One region of the Halomonas sp. SCS19 genome, then DNA from elsewhere that is predicted to be linked to it. Evidence: riboswitches for the same ligand, from Rfam matches in the RefSeq annotation. Region 1 holds a riboswitch; the other holds the start of a gene.
What was found. A riboswitch is a leader RNA that binds a small molecule or an ion and turns the genes downstream of it on or off. The one in region 1 is predicted to bind thiamine pyrophosphate.

Region 1 (3,383 bases):
GGCGAGTTGCGGATGATCCACTCGCGGGTTTCGTGGATGTTCTGGCCAGTGGACAGATCCATGATGGTATCGGCGCCCCAGCGGATGCCCCAGGTCATCTTCTCGACCTCTTGCTCGATGGAGGAGGTCACCGCCGAGTTGCCCAGATTGCCATTGATCTTCACCAGGAAGTTGCGCCCGATGATCATCGGCTCGGCTTCCGGGTGGTTGATGTTGGCGGGGATGATGGCGCGCCCGGCGGCGACTTCCTGGCGCACGAACTCGGGGGTGATCTCCTCTGGCAGACGGGCGCCGAAGCCCTGCCCGGGATGCTGGTGGCCAAGGATGCGCTCGACCTCGTCGCTGCCTCGATAGCCATCGGCCAGGGCCTGGCGGCGCTGATTCTCGCGGATGGCGATGAACTCCATCTCCGGGGTGATGATGCCGCGGCGGGCATAGTGCAGCTGGGTGACATTGCCGGCGCTGCCGTCGGCGCCACGACGTGCGCGGCGCGGCGTTCGGGTCAGTTCGAAACGCAGCGGGGCGAGCGTCGGGTCGTTGGCACGTCGGCGACCGTAGTCCGAGGTCGGGCCATCGAGCCATTCGGTGTCGTCGCGCTCCTCGATCCAGGGCCGGCGCAACTCGGCAAGCCCGCGACGCAGGTCGACCTCGACCTGGGGATCGGTGTAGGGGCCGGAGGTGTCGTAGACCAAGAGCGGCGGATTGGCCTCGTCGGCCCCGGAGGTGCGGGTCGCCGACAGCGAAATCTCGCGAAACGGCACCCGCAGGTCGTCGCGGGAGCCCTTTACATAGACCTTGCGCGAACCCGGCAGGGGCGTAACTGCGGCCTGGTCGACCTGGGCGGTCTCGGCCAGGAAGTGCGCGCTATGGCGAGTTTTGTTGGCGGAAACGGGTTGATCGAGCGGCATTGGCTTGTCCTTCTCACGGCACTGGGTGCTGGCGTTGTTGTGTGCATCGCGTGAGGAAGGAGGGGGCGTCGTGGCCTGGGCCGTGAGCGCTTGATCCCTACGCTGGTCCTCACCGCGATGCCATGGCATCGGGGTTACCCCCAGATCAGGTTCAACGGGTCCCATGCGCTGCATGATCTCAGCCGCCTCTGGCGGCCCCCCGTCAAGCGTGGTGCTGATTGTGTTAGTCGCTTAGATCGAGTCCCATCTGCCAGAAGTCGATCTCGAGTCGTGTTGCGTCGGCGAAGATCCGTGACAGTCGCGCAAAGCGCTCGCCGGATACCTGGCCAAGCTGATCATCGAGCCAGGCCTGCTCCTGGCGTGCGGCGGCCTGGAAGTCGTCGCTTTCGTACATGGCGATCCAGGCGTCGAAGGGGTTGTCGGCACCGCGCAGGGTGTCCGAACGGGCGTTGAGGTTTCGTGCGATATCGGCGTAGCCGACCATGCAGGGGGCCAGCGCCACGTGCAGGTCCAAGAGGTCGCCGCGGCTGCCGGCGTCCAGCACGTAGCGGGTATAGGCCAGGGTGGCGCGGGCTTCGGGCAGCTCGGCGAGTTCGGCCTCGCCGATGCCCCAGTCGCGGCAGAAGGCGAGATGCAGGCCGAGTTCCACGTCGAGGATGGTCTTCATGCCGTCGAAGGCGCCGCGCAGCTCGTCGAGGCTGTGGCTCTTGTAGGCCGCCAGGGCGTAGGCCCGGGAGAACTGCAGCAGAAACAGATAGTCCTGCTTCAGATAGTGACGGAAGCTGGCGTCGGCCAGTTCACCACGGCCAAGGGCGAGCACGAAGTCGTGTTCGATGTAGGCGTGCCAGTCATCGCGGCAGGCGTCGACAAGATCGGTAAAGCGGTAGCCCATGTTGCCTCCGGTTGGTGCGGATCCGGAGGGCGGCGGCCAAGGACACGGCGACGAGAAAGGAGGGAGGTGCGCGCGCAGGGGCAGACACCACCGCCTGATTCCCTACGCCGGTTCAAGGTGTGAAGCCACACCGCACCCGGATCAGGTTCCACGGGATCGGCGCTGGCGGCCGGTGATTCGTCACCCTGGCCCTGCGCCATCTCAGCCGGATTCACCGGCACCCCGTCAAGCGAGTCTGAATCGAGTCTAGCATGACCTCGAAGGGAGTCCACCTCGGCTTGGCAAGAACCGATCCCGATCAGTAGATACGCCGCTGGGGGGAGGAGGTTCCCACGATATCGCGAGAGTGCAACTGCCCAGATATCTGGAGAAGTTTCCGCATGGTTGAGAATGCATTTTATCCGATTGAGGAAATGTGGCGAAGTAGAGTCCTGATTGATCAATTCGACAAAGTTTCGACGATTTTGTTGTTGTTTAAAGGGGTATTTTCGTGGTTTTTCTTGGATGTTCTCTGGATTGTATTTGCGTGTTTTGCGGCTGCCTGATAGAGAAGATGTGAGAGAATCTAGAGTGAAAAAAGTACGTTTTTTTATCGATATTCTGACATTCGTTGTGCGCTTGACGACTCCTTTGTGAAGAAGGGAAGAAAGTGAAAGGTGTGTTGGTCCCGTTTTATTGGAAGCATTGGTTCGCCGAGTTTTCATGGAAGCTAAAAATGCTTGCTTTGTTCTCTTTTGAACCCCCCATGGGTCAGGGAAATGGTGCATGGGAAAGGTTTTATGAAGGGTTCCGGGGCCGTTGTCAGTGCTCGTTTCTCAACACAATAGACAAATATTTCGCCTATCTTTTTTTATGCAAATATTTTAGAAAGGAAGACGAGATGCCAGTGTTGGCGTAAACATTCCTATTCGTCGTGGCAATGGGTGATTTAAGATAGACGTTATCAATTTTGTTCGTTCGCGACCGATATTATATCTTATATTTGAGGTGAGTAAGATGAATCCATATTCGACACTTCCAGACCGTGCCTTCTGGAAAAAAGCTGTATCCGAAAAGTCAATTTTTGACATATCCAATTTGTGGTCTCCAAAGTTCAAGATCACAAAGGATAGTAAAGTGGTTACCTTCGGTTCCTGCTTTGCGCAACATATTGGAAATGCTCTTGATAGCAGAGGGTTCAACTGGGTCTCGACAGAAACTCCACCCAAGGGGCTCTCGCAGGAAAATGCAAAAAAATACAATTACAATATTTTTTCGGCAAGAACCGGGAATATATACACCACCTCATTGTTGAAGCAGTGGGTAGAGTGGGCAACAGGGATAAAAGAGCCGCCCGAGGAGATTTGGGAAAAGGACGGACGGTTCTATGATCCCTTTCGCCCCGTGGTGGAACCGGAGGGTTTCTGTAGTAAAGAAGAGTTAATGCTCTCTCGAGAGGAGACAATAAAAGCATTTAGGGAATGCATCGTCTCATCAGACTTCTTTGTCTTCACCCTAGGGTTGACTGAAAGCTGGTTCAATTCGGAATACGGCTACGAGTATCCGATGTGTCCCGGGACTTCAGCAGGGACCTACCTGAAAGG
Region 2 (3,383 bases), 200 kb from region 1:
GCCCCTACTGGCGCATTATCCGAGGCCGCCCAGCGCACCGTGTAACGCTCCCCCTCGACCTGACTGACCAGCGCGATATCCAGCCTCAGATAGCTCAAGGCGTCACGCAGCAGCATGTCGACGATCTCTGATACTCCGATATCGGTGCGATTTACCCCGGTATGGACATCCCGTAACAACTGGATCATCGAGCGATACTCGGAGACGTCCTGGATGATGGCGTAGAAGCCCATCACCTCATCTTCCACCAGGTCCGGCAGATAGTGGACCTTGAAGTAGATCTGGCGACCATCCTGGAGCACCAGGGAATCCTCGTAGCTGACCTCCTGCCCCGCCAGTGCCAGATCGAAACGTGGCCGGATCTTGGCGTAGGAGTCTGCATCGAGCACCGAAGACACCGGCTGCCCCATCAGCGCCTCGGCAGGCAGGCCGATGAAGTCGAGGTAGGCACGATTGTTGAAACGGAAGCAGAAGTCGCGGTCGACGTAGGCCACCATCACCGGCAGGTGGTCGGCCATCCGCGCGATGACACCGCGGCTTGCCTTCTGCCGAGCCGACAGTCGCAGCACCAGCCCACCATCGGCCAGGCGACAGCAGCTACCATCACCCAGTTCCAGCGGCATCGAAGGCTTGGCAGCGTGAGCGGCACCCCGGGAGACCCAGGCTTCAGCTACTGCCGCGGCCTCGCCAGGCAGCTCTGCCAGCCCCCGCCCGATCCAGACCTCTCCGGGCTCGCCCAGCACGCGCACGGCATCACCGACCACGTCGTGCACCTGCAACTCCGGCGTCAGGCGTACCAGCACCGTTCCGGACGACACCAATGCCTCTTCCACCCAGGCAAAACGCTCCATGAGGACATCTCCTTGCGTAAGCCCTGCCCTGGACCGGCAGCAGGTCAATACCCTGGCGGCTCGCGTGCCGTCTTCTCTAGCCTATAAAAAGATGCTTATAGATGCCGGATTATTTCGCTTGCCCGCTTCCACGTTATGCTGGCGTCGCCGACACCGCCGCGGGAGCTGCCCATGAACCACCAGGACCTTGTCGCCATCGAACACGCCCTGACGCTGGCCAATCGCGGGGATACCAGCTGGCTGTGCACGCGCCTGGGCACCCCTGCTCCCGCCTTCCCCCACCTGAGCGTCACCAGCGATGCCGATGGCCCCGGGTACGCCGGACAGCCCATCTTGCTGACCCAGGCCCGGGACGGCGGCGCCTGTCTGGTCAATATCGACAACAACGCCAACGATGGCACCCCCTGCCTGGTCGAGCGCCTGTCACCGAGCAGCGAGACCCTGGTGCACCTGGAGGTCATCCATGCAACGCTCGCCGGCCAGCCATCGCTGATTCGCCGCGTCAGCCTGGGCAGTACGTCCATGAACCTGCAGCGACCCACGCCAACCAATCCGCTGGTCCAGATCGGCGACGACGTCGTCGAGGTGCTGATCCAGCCGGCCTTGCGTCTGGTGCTGACCGGCCACTCCCCGGTCAATGCCGACCTGGCGCGCCAGGGACAACGGCTCGGCTTCGAAGTCATCCTGTGCGCCCCGGACTACCCCGACACGCATCACTCGACAACGCCCCTGCCGGCAGGCGTCGAGTTCCAGCGCGCGCCCGCAGCTCCCTTCCTGCGCGGCGGCGGCGGGCACCGACGCACCCTGGTGATGGACGCCACCGACGCCTCGACCATTGCGCGAGCGAGCCGCGAGGCCTGCTGTCATGGCTATCTGGCGATGACTGACATCGATCCAAGCCGAGCGGCGAACTGGCTTTACGATGGCTGGCACAGCCTGCGCACCTCGCCCACCGTCTGACGCCCCGTCGCTGCGGCCAAAGCGCCAATTGACAGCCATCGGAGGCGGTCCTACGCTGTGCGCATTCCTGGGGGAGCCTGACGGCTGAGATTCCGCATCACGCGGTAACCCTTTGAACCTGATCCGGGTCATGCCGGCGAAGGGAAGGATGGTTGCGTTATCTCCTCTTTCTTCCTGTCCGCCGCTCGTCCCGCCTGTCCACCGGTCCCTGCGGACAACGACAAGAAAGAGGTCTTCTTTCGATGATGCTCGATCCCACCTGGACGGCGCTGTGGCTTCTGCTGTGCGCCGCCATCTTTGCCATCCCCGGCCTGATCTATGCCCGACGTCGTCAGGGCGGCCTGGATGACTACATCTCGGCTCGCAACAGCCAGAACACCCGCGCCACGGTGTTGACCCTGGTGGCCACCACCCTGGGCACCTGGATCCTGTTCGGCCCCGCCCAGGCGGCCACCTGGGGCGGCATCGGCGCGGTACTGGGCTATGCGCTGGGTTCCATGGTCCCGCGCCTGGTGATGATCCCGCTGGGACGACGCATGCGTGAGCTGATCCCCGAAGGCCACGGCCTTACCGAGTTCGTGATCCATCGCTACGGGCGCACCATGTACGCCTTCACCCTGACGATCATGCTGTTCTATCTGTTCATTTCGCTGGCGGCAGGCCTCACCGCAATCGCCCATATGGTCACCCTGCTGGCGCCGATCCCGCTGTGGCTGACCGCCTGCGTAGTGATGATCGCGACCCTGCTCTACACCTTCTACGGCGGCCTGCGCACCACCATCTTCACCGACAAGGTACAGATGCTGGTGATCCTGCCGTTGCTGGCGCTGCTGCTGGTGTTCGGCTGGCAGGCCGCCGGCGGCGTCGCGCCGACGCTCGAGGGTCTGCAGGAACGTGCGCCCCAGTTGCTGGATGTCACCGATGCCGGTGGCCTGCGTGCCGGCCTGACGTTCTTTATCGCGGTGATGCTGACCGGCCTGTTCTACCAGGGCACCTGGCAGCGCATCTACGCCGCCCGGGACAGCAAGGTGCTGCGGCGGGGCTTCTGGATCGCAGGGCTGTTCAACTTTCCGGTGATCGTGCTGATGGGCCTGTTCGGCCTGGCCTTCGTCGGCCTCGGGCTCGAGGGAGACGGTTCGGTGGCGCTGTTCAGCGTGCTGCTGTCCGAGGTGCCGCTGTGGTTCGCCCTGGCCTTGATTCCGCTGGGTCTGGCCCTGGTGATGAGCAGTGCCGACACCACCGTCAACGCCACCTCCAGCATCATCGCCGTCGACATGCACCGGCTGCTGCCCCAGGCCAGCGAAGCCACCCTGATGCGCCTGGCACGCTGGCTGATCGTCGCCGCAGCGGTGCCGGTGACCTGGGTGGCGGCCCAGGGCTACAGCGTGCTCTATCTGTTCCTGCTGGCGGACCTGCTGTGCTCGGCGGCGGCCTTCCCGGTGTTCTTCGGTCTGTTCAATCGCCGCTACGACGGGCGCAACGCGGTCCTCAGCACCGCTGCAGGTCTGGTCGCCGGGCTGGCGATGTTCCCGTCCCCCAGCGGCGGTACCGCCACCCTGCTGGAATCCTTCC

Region 2: another riboswitch for thiamine pyrophosphate. It lies ahead of NFH97_RS01715 (sodium:solute symporter family protein); the one in region 1 lies ahead of tenA (thiaminase II).

The regions. Positions count from the first base shown of each region.
Region 1 is NZ_JAMSHN010000001.1:634,415-637,797, reverse strand. It holds gene thiC (phosphomethylpyrimidine synthase ThiC) at 1-908, opposite strand, end outside; TPP riboswitch at 986-1,120, opposite strand; gene tenA (thiaminase II) at 1,132-1,800, opposite strand; TPP riboswitch at 1,882-2,035, opposite strand; gene NFH97_RS02555 (GSCFA domain-containing protein) at 2,797-3,383, shown strand, end outside.
Region 2 is NZ_JAMSHN010000001.1:437,430-440,812, forward strand. It holds gene NFH97_RS01705 (sensor domain-containing diguanylate cyclase) at 1-851, opposite strand, end outside; gene NFH97_RS01710 (hypothetical protein) at 1,023-1,811, shown strand; TPP riboswitch at 1,871-1,973, shown strand; gene NFH97_RS01715 (sodium:solute symporter family protein) at 2,054-3,383, shown strand, end outside.